DNA from 3 places in the Micromonospora sp. NPDC048930 genome. Region 1 is predicted to be linked to each of the others. Evidence: riboswitches for the same ligand, from Rfam matches in the RefSeq annotation. Region 1 holds a riboswitch; each other region holds the start of a gene.
The links. Region 1 has a riboswitch for S-adenosylmethionine ahead of ACGFI9_RS04670 (2-isopropylmalate synthase). Riboswitches for the same ligand answer to the same signal wherever they lie in the genome.
Positions count from the first base shown of each region.

Region 2: linked by a shared signal. The riboswitch ahead of thrC (threonine synthase) and the one ahead of ACGFI9_RS04670 (2-isopropylmalate synthase) in region 1 are both predicted to bind S-adenosylmethionine.
Region 3: linked by a shared signal. The riboswitch ahead of ACGFI9_RS15920 (aminotransferase class V-fold PLP-dependent enzyme) and the one ahead of ACGFI9_RS04670 (2-isopropylmalate synthase) in region 1 are both predicted to bind S-adenosylmethionine.

Region 1 is NZ_JBICUB010000001.1:1,093,568-1,096,835, forward strand. Features, by position in the region: gene ACGFI9_RS04665 (hypothetical protein) at 1-1,118, shown strand, start outside; SAM riboswitch class IV at 1,199-1,320, shown strand; partial or broken gene ACGFI9_RS04670 (2-isopropylmalate synthase) at 1,691-2,752, shown strand; gene ACGFI9_RS04675 (MarR family winged helix-turn-helix transcriptional regulator) at 2,881-3,268, opposite strand, start outside.
Region 2 is NZ_JBICUB010000005.1:246,730-249,997, reverse strand. Features, by position in the region: gene ACGFI9_RS15840 (GNAT family N-acetyltransferase) at 1-236, opposite strand, end outside; gene thrC (threonine synthase) at 599-1,888, opposite strand; SAM riboswitch class I at 1,901-2,033, opposite strand; gene ACGFI9_RS15830 (DMT family transporter) at 2,219-3,184, opposite strand.
Region 3 is NZ_JBICUB010000005.1:268,678-271,945, forward strand. Features, by position in the region: gene ACGFI9_RS15915 (aromatic acid exporter family protein) at 1-677, shown strand, start outside; gene ACGFI9_RS15920 (aminotransferase class V-fold PLP-dependent enzyme) at 789-2,051, opposite strand; SAM riboswitch class IV at 2,102-2,222, opposite strand; gene ACGFI9_RS15925 (PrsW family intramembrane metalloprotease) at 2,246-3,268, shown strand, end outside.

The sequences.
Region 1 (3,268 bases):
GCGGGCCCGGGTCACGGCTGCACTACGGGCCGGCCGACGGCGACGGAACGCCGCACACGCCCGATGCCCTGCCCACGCCGTCCGGCACGACGCTGCAGGCCGACTTCGTCTGCAACATCCCGCGCAGCGCCTCCGCCGCCGACCCGGCGCACCTGTCGCTGTACGGCCACGGCCTGCTCGGCCGGCCGACCGAGATCAACGCCGGCAACGTCAGGACCATGTCGGCCACCCACAACTTCACCTTCTGCGCGACCAGCTGGATCGGCATGGCCAACGCCGACGTCCCGTACGTGGCCGGCGCCTTCACCGACCTCAGCGCCTTCCCCGCGGTCGCGGACCGGCTGCAGCAGAGCTTCCTGAACTTCCTCTTCCTCGGCCGGACGATGATCCACCCGGACGGGTTCGCCGCCGACCCGGCGTTCCAGGACGCCACCGGGCGGCCGCTGATCGACGTTCCGGGCGGGTTGCACTACGACGGCAACAGCCAGGGCGGCATCAACGGCGGTGCGCTCACCGCCGTCGCTCAGGACTGGACCCGCTCCGTGCTCGGCGTGCCGGGGATGAACTACTCGACGCTGCTGCAGCGCAGCGTCGACTTCGCCCCGTTCCAGACGATCATGGACGGGTACTACCCGAACAAGGTCGACCAGCAGCTGATCTTCGCGCTGCTGCAGATGCTGTGGGACCGGTCCGAGGCCAACGGGTACGCCCAGCACATGACCGAGGACCCGCTGCCGGGCACCCCGGCGCATCAGGTGCTGATGCACGTGGCCTTCGGCGACCACCAGGTCTCCCCCGCCGCGGCCGAGGTCGAGGCGCGCACCATCGGCGCCCGCCTGCACACCCCCGCCCTCGCCGAGGGCTGGTCGCGCGACGTGCAGCCGTACTGGGGCATCGTGCCGATCTCGGCATACCCGTACGCCGGCTCGGCAATGGTGGTCTGGAACAGCGGTGCGGCCTACGCGCCGCCGACGACGAACCTCGCTCCGGCCGGGTCGGAGTACGGCAGCGACCCGCACGAGTTCCCGCGCGCCCAGCCCGGGGCACAGCAACAGAAGGCGACGTTCCTGCTCACCGGAAAGATCGTCGACGTCTGCGCGGGGGCGCCCTGCCCGTGATGCGGTACCTCGCCCGCGCGGGCAGCTGAAGTCTCACCTCGGAGTTGGTGGCCCGCGTCCGACGGTTATGCTTCGGCTCAGGTCACGAGTGCCAGCGACAAGCCCCGGCTTGCTGGCCGGCAACCCTCGTCAAAGTTCGCGGTGGGGTGCCCCGGGTGATGACCGGGCCCAGCCCGATCCGCGTGCTGGGCAAGCGCGGGCCCCGTCCCCTGTCACCCCGGGGTCCCTGGACTGCCGGAGGCCCGACATGACCCCTGCGCTCACCGCCCTGCCCGTCCAAGGTGCCGAGCTCCTCACCCGTACCGACGTCGTCACCTCCGTCGGCGTACACCGCGCAAACTGTTGGTTCGGCTCGCCGGAGCCGTCCCGGTACCGGGGCCCGTCTCCCCTGCCCCGGCGGTAGGCGCGCTCGCTACCGCGCGCGGGAGGCGCAGCGCGGGTACCGACGCCGCAGCCTGGTGGCGGTTCCTAACCCGAGCAATGTCACCAGGGAGTGCCGGCCGGCCACGGACCTCGCCCGCGCGGCCCCGCATCCGCCTGCTGACGCCACGTGTTCCAGGGAGCACTCCGAGATGGCTCAACCTGTCACCGACGCTGAGACCGATCCGATCGCCCGGCAGCGCCCCAGCCGGATGCCGTTCCACCGTTACCTGCCCTACGAGCAGCAGTTCCGGGTCGACCTGCCGGACCGCGCCTGGCCGACCCGCCGGGTCGAGACCGCCCCCCGCTGGTGCGCGGTGGACCTGCGCGACGGCAACCAGGCCCTGATCGACCCGATGTCCCGGGAACGCAAGCGCCGCATGTTCCAACTGCTCGTGCAGATGGGCTACAAGGAGATCGAGGTCGGTTTCCCCTCGGCCAGCCAGACCGACTACGACTTCGTCCGGCAGCTGATCGAACAGGACCTGATCCCCGAAGACGTCACCATCCAGGTGCTCACCCAGTGCCGGGAGCACCTGATCGACCGGACCTTCCAGTCGCTGCGCGGCGCCCGCCGGGCGATCGTGCACTTCTACAACTCCACCTCCACGCTGCAGCGGCGGGTGGTGTTCGGCCTGGACCGCGACGGCATCACCGACATCGCCACCACCGGCGCCCGGCTCTGCCAGAAGTACGCCGAAATCCACACCCCCGACACCGACATCCACTACGAGTACTCGCCGGAGTCCTACACCGGCACCGAACTGGAGTACGCCCTCGACGTGTGCGCCAAGGTCATCGACGTGGTCGACCCCACCCCGGACCGGAAGCTGATCGTCAACCTGCCCGCCACCGTCGAGATGGCCATGCCCAACGTCTACGCCGACTCCATCGAATGGATGCACCGGCACCTGCCCCGCCGCGACAGCCTCGTGCTGAGCCTGCACCCACACAACGACCGCGGCACCGGCGTGGCCGCCGCCGAACTGGGCCTACTGGCCGGCGCCGACCGGATCGAAGGCTGCCTGTTCGGCAACGGCGAACGCACCGGCAACGTCGACCTGGTCACCCTGGGCCTGAACCTGTTCTCCCAGGGCATCGACCCCATGATCGACTTCTCCAACATCGACGAGATCAAACGAGCCGTCGAATACTGCAACCAACTACCGGTACACGAGCGCCACCCCTACGCCGGCGACCTGGTCCACAGTGCGGATGAGACGCCGACCAGATCGGTCAGCCGACCCGTGGGTGCGCGATGACCAGCTGTCGGCTTCGATCGGGCCTCGATGCTCAAGGCTGTCGGGGTCGCCAACCCCGGCCGCTGTGGTGGCGGGGCGCGCTATGGCTCGAGGTTGCTTTCCACCAGGCGGGTCAGGAAGGCCTCGACAGCGTCGACCTCGTCCGCTGTCAGCTGTCTCCCGAAGTGCTTCACGACCTCGCGCAGGTGGGACCTGGACGCCCGTTGGAAGAGGTCGTGGCCGGTCGGGGTCAGGACGGCGTGGACGACACGGCGGTCAGCCGGATCGCGTTCCCGCCGCAGTAGCCCGGCGTCGCACAGCCGGTCGAGCAGGCGGGTGATGCCGCCGGTCGTGAACAGCACCGCCTCCGCGAGTTGCCCCAGGCGCAGCCGCTGATCCGGCGCATTGGACACGTGGGCCAAGACGTCGAATTCCGCCAATGACAGGCCATGGGCGGCCTGCATCTCCCGCTCGAGCTTCTTGAGGACC
Region 2 (3,268 bases), on a different contig from region 1:
TTGTCGAGGGTGTGCAGGTACAGCCGGATCCAGCCGACGGGCACCCCGTCGAGGCGGGCCACCGACCACCGGATGTCGATGCCGGGCATCGGGTGCCACAGCGGTGCCTCGAACCGGCGCCGGCACGGCGGCGGAAGGTCGGGCTCGTCCACGGCCTGGGCCGCGACCGCCGTGCGGTGGACCGCGTCGAGGGTCGGCCGGTCGGCGGGATCGAGGGGGGTGACGGAGATGCCCATGCCGCTGAGCGTGCGCCACCCACAGCGAAGGGGCCAGCGGTTTTCCGCCGGCCCCTTCGGACGTTGGTCGGGAGGGACGTCCGCACAACGCCTCCGGCGTTGGGTCGTAAGAACTTAAAAAGTCTCCGGCGGATGCCCTCCCGCACCGAGCATCTTGCGCCGTCCGGTTCCTGCCGTCAAGTCCTTGTCGGCGGGTTTTCCACACTCACAGCAAATCGCCAGTTACCCACCGGATCTCCCCGATCCCCCACCCGGGCGATCCGCCCCTCCCCCACTCGCATGAGTTGATCAAGGGGTTCGCGTCGGGATCGGCCCTTCCGCCGACGCGAACCCCTTGACCAACGACCTGGGGGGCCGGCGGGTCAGGCCAGGAGGCCGGCGTCGCGGGCGGCGCGCAGGCTCGGCTTGATGCGGTGCGTGGGACCGACCTGCGCGGCCACCGCGTCGATCGTCTTGAGGCCCTCGCCGGTGTTGAAGACGACCGTCTCGGCGGCGGGGTCGAGCCGGCCCGACTCGACCAGCTTGCGGAGCACCGCGACGGTGACCCCGCCGGCCGTCTCGGCGAAGACCCCGGTGGTCCGGGCGAGCAGCCGGATCCCGGCGCGGATCTCGTCGTCGTCGGCGTACTCCATCCAGCCGCCGGTGCGGCGCACCGCCTCCAGCGCGTAGAGGCCGGCGGCGGGGTCGCCGATGTTCAGCGACTTGGCGATGCCGGTCGGCTTGACCGGGGTGATGGTGTCGCTGCCGGCGTGCAGCGCGGTGGCGATCGGGTTGCAGCCGGCGGACTGGGCGCCGAACACCTTCCAGCCACCGGCCGGCGCCTCGACCAGGCCGATCTCGACCAGCTCGGAGAACGCCTTGTCGATCTTCGTGAGCAGCTCGCCGCTGGCCATCGGGATGACCACCTGGGCGGGGATCCGCCAGCCGAGCTGCTCGGCCACCTCGTACCCGAGGGTCTTGGAGCCCTCGGCGTAGTAGGGCCGGACGTTGACGTTGACGAAGGCGGTGTCCTCGAAGTCGTCGGTCTCCACCAGCTCGCCGCAGAGCCGGTTCACGTCGTCGTACGAGCCGTCGATGGCGACCAGGTCGCCGCCGTAGACGGCGGTGGTCACCACCTTGCCCTGCTCCAGGTCGCTGGGTATGAAGACCACCGAGGGCGCCCCGGCCCGGGCCGCGTGGGCGGCCACCGAGTTGGCCAGGTTGCCGGTGGAGGCGCAGGCGTACCGGGTGAAGCCGAGCGCGCGGGCGGCGGTCAGCGCCACCGAGACCACCCGGTCCTTGAACGAGTGGGTGGGGTTGCCGCTGTCGTCCTTGACCCAGAGCGGCGCGGTGAAGCCCAGCTCGGCGCCGAGATTCGGGGCGGCGACCAGCGGGGTCAGGCCCGGGTCGAGGGTCACCCGGGTGGCCGGGTCCTGGCCGGCGGGGAGCAGGGGCGCGTACCGCCAGAGGTTCTTCGGGCCGGCCTCGATCTGCTCGCGGGTGACGGTGGCCAGGGCGGCGGCGTCGTAGTCGACCTCCAGCGGGCCGAAGCACTCGTAGCAGGCGTGCTGCGCGGCGAGCGGGTAGCGCGCGGAACAGGCGCGGCAAACCAGGGCGCGGGCGGGGCTGAGGGTGGTGTCGATGCCGGACGTGCCGGGAAGCGTCGACGTCATGTCGAGGAATTCCTCTCATCTTTCCCCGCATCGCCTCGTGCGGCGGGGACGGAATTGGCACCTGCCCGGCGTCGCTCGTCGTCGAGCGCGCGGGTGGTTGCCGGGGCGTCATCGGGCCGTATCCCTCAGCCCCTCTGGATGAGGTATGCAGTTGTGCCGCCGAGTCTATGCCGCGTCCCCGCGACCACCACCTCGGGTTCCCACGCTGTGAACCCACCCCCGCCCGAGATTCGCCCTCAAACACGGAAAGAGTGGCCATCCGGAGCTCGGAGGCCACTCTTTCCGGGAATCTGCGCGCACCCGGGCCCGGGTGGGGCGGGGACGGCGGGGTCAGCGGGCGACGACGGCGACGGGGTCGACGACGGCGGGGCGGTCGATCACGGCGGCCAGGGGCTCGGCGCCGGCGGCCTTGCGGGTGCGGGTGGCGAGGTTCGCGGCGACCAGGGCGGCGATGGTCACCGCCGCGCCGACCAGCTCCACCGCGCCGGGCCGGTAGCCGCGCAGGGTCTGCACCGCGAACGTGGTCACCGGGACCAGGTTCATGAACAGCGCCGCGTCGGCCGCGCCGAGCCGGCGTACCCCGGTGTTCCAGGCGAGGACCGCGAGCACCGCGGCGACCACCACGGCGTACGCCAGCTGCGGGGCGACCGCGGCGAGGTCGGCGGCGGCCGGCGCGTGCTGGACCCCGGTGAGGTCCGCGACGGCGCTGGCGGCGAGCATGGCGAGCGTGCCGGCGACGGCGGTCAGGGTGGTGTAGCGCAGCGCGGAGTGCTCGGGGAAGCGGCTGGCGCCGTGGGTGTAGATCGCCCAGCTGATCACCGCGCCGACCATGAGCAGCCCACCGAGGCCGAACTGACCCAGCCCGTCGAGCCGGCCCCGGGTGATCACCAGGCCCACGCCGAGCAGGGCGACCAGCGAGAGGCCGAGCAGCACCGGCCGGGGGCGTACCCCGTCCCGCGCCCAGCGGACGAGCTGGGTGACCAGCGGGGTGGTGGCGGCGAAGAGGGCGATCTGCTGCGGCGCGGCGTGCCCGAGGGCGAGGTTGGTGAGCATGTTGAAGCCGCCGAAGCCGATCACCCCGAGCAGCACCACCTCGACGCCGCGCCCGTCCGCCCGGAGGGCGGCCACCCCCTCCCGGGCCAGCAGCAGGGCGAGCAGCACGGCGCCGGCGAGCACGTACCGGGCGGTGGTCAGGTTGACCGCGTCGACCCGGGTGAGCGCGCTGGCCAGGACGGGGAACATGACGCCCCAGCTCAGTACGGCGAAGAGCGGGAAGGCGGCATGACGAGGACGCATCACAGCTCCAATGTTCGAGTACCGTCGAACCAACGACACCGACCATAGGAGGTTGTTCGACGGATGTCGAACATGGGTTACCCT
Region 3 (3,268 bases), on a different contig from region 1:
TCAACCCGCTGCGCGTGATCAACCGGGCCGCGCGGCCGGCGCTGGACCTGCTCGCGACCCAGCTCGACACCTGTGCCGAGGCGCTGCGCAAGCGGGACCGGAACCTGGCCCAGCAGGCGCTGTTCCGGCTCCGGGAGAACAAGGAGGAGCTGGCCGCGTTCTCCGAGGCGATCGAGGGTGCCAAGGAGACCGTGACCATCTCGCCCGCCCGCTGGCACCGGCGCAGCGAGCTGACCCACTACGCCGAGGCGGCCGAGCCGATCGACCGGGCGATGCGCAACAGCGGCACGCTGATCCGCCGCTCGGTCACGATGATCGAGGACGAGGAGCCCATCCCGGAGCCGATGCCGGACTCGGTCAGCCACCTCGCCGAGTCGGTACGCCTGCTGCGGCACGAGTTCGCCGTCGGGGAGGAGCCGGAGAAGGCCCGGGAGCGGGCGCTGCGCGCGGTCAGCGAGGCCGGCCGGGCGTACGCGGAGGGGGTCGGCTTCTCCGGCAGCGTGGTGATCGCGCAGGTGCGTACCGCCGCCAGCGACCTGATGGTGGCCTCCGGCATCGAGCAGGAGGAGGCGAACCGCCTGGTCCGGCAGGCGTTCGGCGAGAAGGAGCAGCGCACCGGCGAGACCGCCGAGCAGAGCCCCGCCCCCAAACCCCCCACCGCACCCCCCGTCGGCTGACCCGCCGCGCACGGGTTCGCAGGCCCCTGATGCACGGAAAGAGTGGTCATTCGATGGTGCATGGCCACTCTTTCCGCGAATCAGTGCGGACCTGGGAGGGGGCGGCGGCGGTCAGGGGAGGGTGGCCAGGGCGGTGAGGAGGGCGTCCACGTCGGCCTCGGTGGTGCCGAGGCCGAAGCTGGCGCGCAGGGCGGTGGGGGGCAGGTCGGTCCGGCCGGTGCGCGCCGCCGCCTCGGCCAGCAGCCGCCGGGCCAGGGGGTGGGCGCAGAAGAGCCCGTCCCGCACCCCGATCCGGTGCACCCGGGCCAGGTGGGCGGCGACGTCGGACGAGTCCCGCCCGGCGACCACGAAGGAGGCGATGCCCACCCGGGGCGCGTCCGGGTCGAAGGTCCGCAGCTCCACCACGTGCGGCAGGGCGTCGATCCCGTCCCGCAGCCGGGCCAGCAGCGCCTGCTCCCGGGCGTGCAGGGCGTCCCGGTCGGCGTCGGCGAACGCGGTACAGACTGCCGCCAGGGCCACCGCGCCGAGCAGGTTCGGGGTGCCCGCCTCGTGCCGGGCCGGCCCGGTCGCCCAGCGCACCTCGTGGGTGGCCGCGCCGACATGGCTGGTGGCCCCGCCGCCGGCCAGGTACGGCGGCGCCGCGTCCAGCCAGTCGCCCCGCCCGACGAGGACGCCCGCGCCGAACGGCGCGTACAGCTTGTGGCCGGAGAGCGCCAGGTAGTCCACGTCCAGCGCGGCCAGGTCCACCGGGGCGTGCGGGGCGAGCTGGGCGGCGTCCACCAGGATCCGGGCGCCGTGCCGGCGGGCGACCCGGGCCAGCTCGGCCACCGGCCAGCGCTCCCCGGTCACGTTGCTCGCCCCGGTCACCGCGACCAGCACCGGCAGGCCCGGCCGGGCGTCGCGGGACAGCTCGGCGAGGGCGGCGGCGAGCGCGCGTACCGCCCCGGCGGGGCTGGCCGGCACCGGCAGCCGGACCGAGCCGCGCGGCCAGGGCAGCAGGTTGGCGTGGTGCTCGCCGGCGAAGGTCACCACCGTGGTGCCGGCGGGCAGCGCCCGGGCCAGCAGGTTGAGCGCGTCGGTGGTGTTCCGGGTGAAGATCACGTGATCGTCGGGGCGGGCGCCGACGAAGTCGCCGACTGTCTGCCGGGCCCGCTCGTAGGCCAGCGTGCAGCGCTGCGACAGCGCCCCGGCGCCCCGGTGCACGCTCGCGTACCAGGGCAGCAGCTCGGCCACCGCGTCGGCCGCGGCCCGCGCGCACGGCGCGCTGGCGGCGTGGTCAAGGTTGATCTCCCCCGGTACGCCGAGCACGCCGAGCGGGTCCGGCCGGGTCGGCGCCGGCGGCGTGGGCAGCGAGGGTACGAGGGTGACGGTCATACCGGAACCTCCCGGGTCCAGGGGACCCCGGGGTATGGGCACCGGGACGGGGTCCGCGCTTGCCCAGCACGCGGTTCGGGCTGGGCCCGGTCATCACCCGGGGCACCCCACCGCGAACTCGACGAGGGTTGCCGGCCAGCAAGCCGGGGCTTGACGCTGGCACTCGTGACCTGCCCCGGAGCATAGCGGGCGGAATGCGGCCGGACCAGTGGGTCGCGGGTGACTACGCTGACCGCATGGCCGACACCCCGCCCGGCGGAGCCCTGCCGCCGCCGACCGCGCCCGCCGCCCCACCGCCGGGGTCGTCGACCCCCCGGATGCCGCTGCGCCGTCTCGGCTGGCGACGGATCCTGGCGCTCGCCGCGGTGGTGCTGCTGATCGCCGCGGGCGCGGTGTTCATGGTCTTCACCCTCGGCGAGAGCCTGGGTGCCGAGGCCCTGTTGGTCGGCGTGATCGCGGCGATCCTGCCGGTGCCGGTGCTGGTCTCCTGCTTCCTCTGGCTGGACCGGTACGAGCCGGAGCCGCTGAAGTACCTGATCTTCTGCTTCGCCTGGGGCGCGTTCGTCTCCACCGCTGTCTCGTTGCTGGTCAACGAGACAGCCGCGAAGCTCTTCCAGAACTGGGGGCTGCCCAGCGCCCTGGTCGCCGTGCTGGTCGCCCCGTTCATCGAGGAGCTGACCAAGGCGGCCGGGCCGATCCTGCTGCTGATCTTCCGGCGCCGGGAGTTCTCCGGGGTCACCGACGCGCTGGTCTACTGCGGGCTCTCCGCGGTCGGCTTCGCCATGGTGGAGAACATCCTCTACCTGGGCGGCTACGGCTACCGCACCGGCGTCGAGGAGTACGGCCCGGCCACCGGCGCGCAGCAGGTCATCGCGATCTTCATCGTCCGGATCCTGCTCTTCGGCTTCGCCCACCCGCTGTTCACCTCGATGACCGGGGTGGGGCTGGGTGTCGCCGCCCGCACCGCCGACCGGCGGGTACGCATCCTCGCCCCGATCGCCGGCCTGCTGCTCGCGATGATGCTGCACGGCACCTGGAACCTGCTGCCCTCGCTGGCCGTCGCCACCGGGCAGCCGGTGATCGTCCTGTACGGCTACATCGGCGTGATGGTGCCGATCTTCTTCGGCATGGTGGGGCTGGCGATCTGGTTGCGCGCGTGGGAGGGGCGGCTCACCGAGCGGACCCTGCCGGACTACGTCCGGGCGGGCTGGCTCACC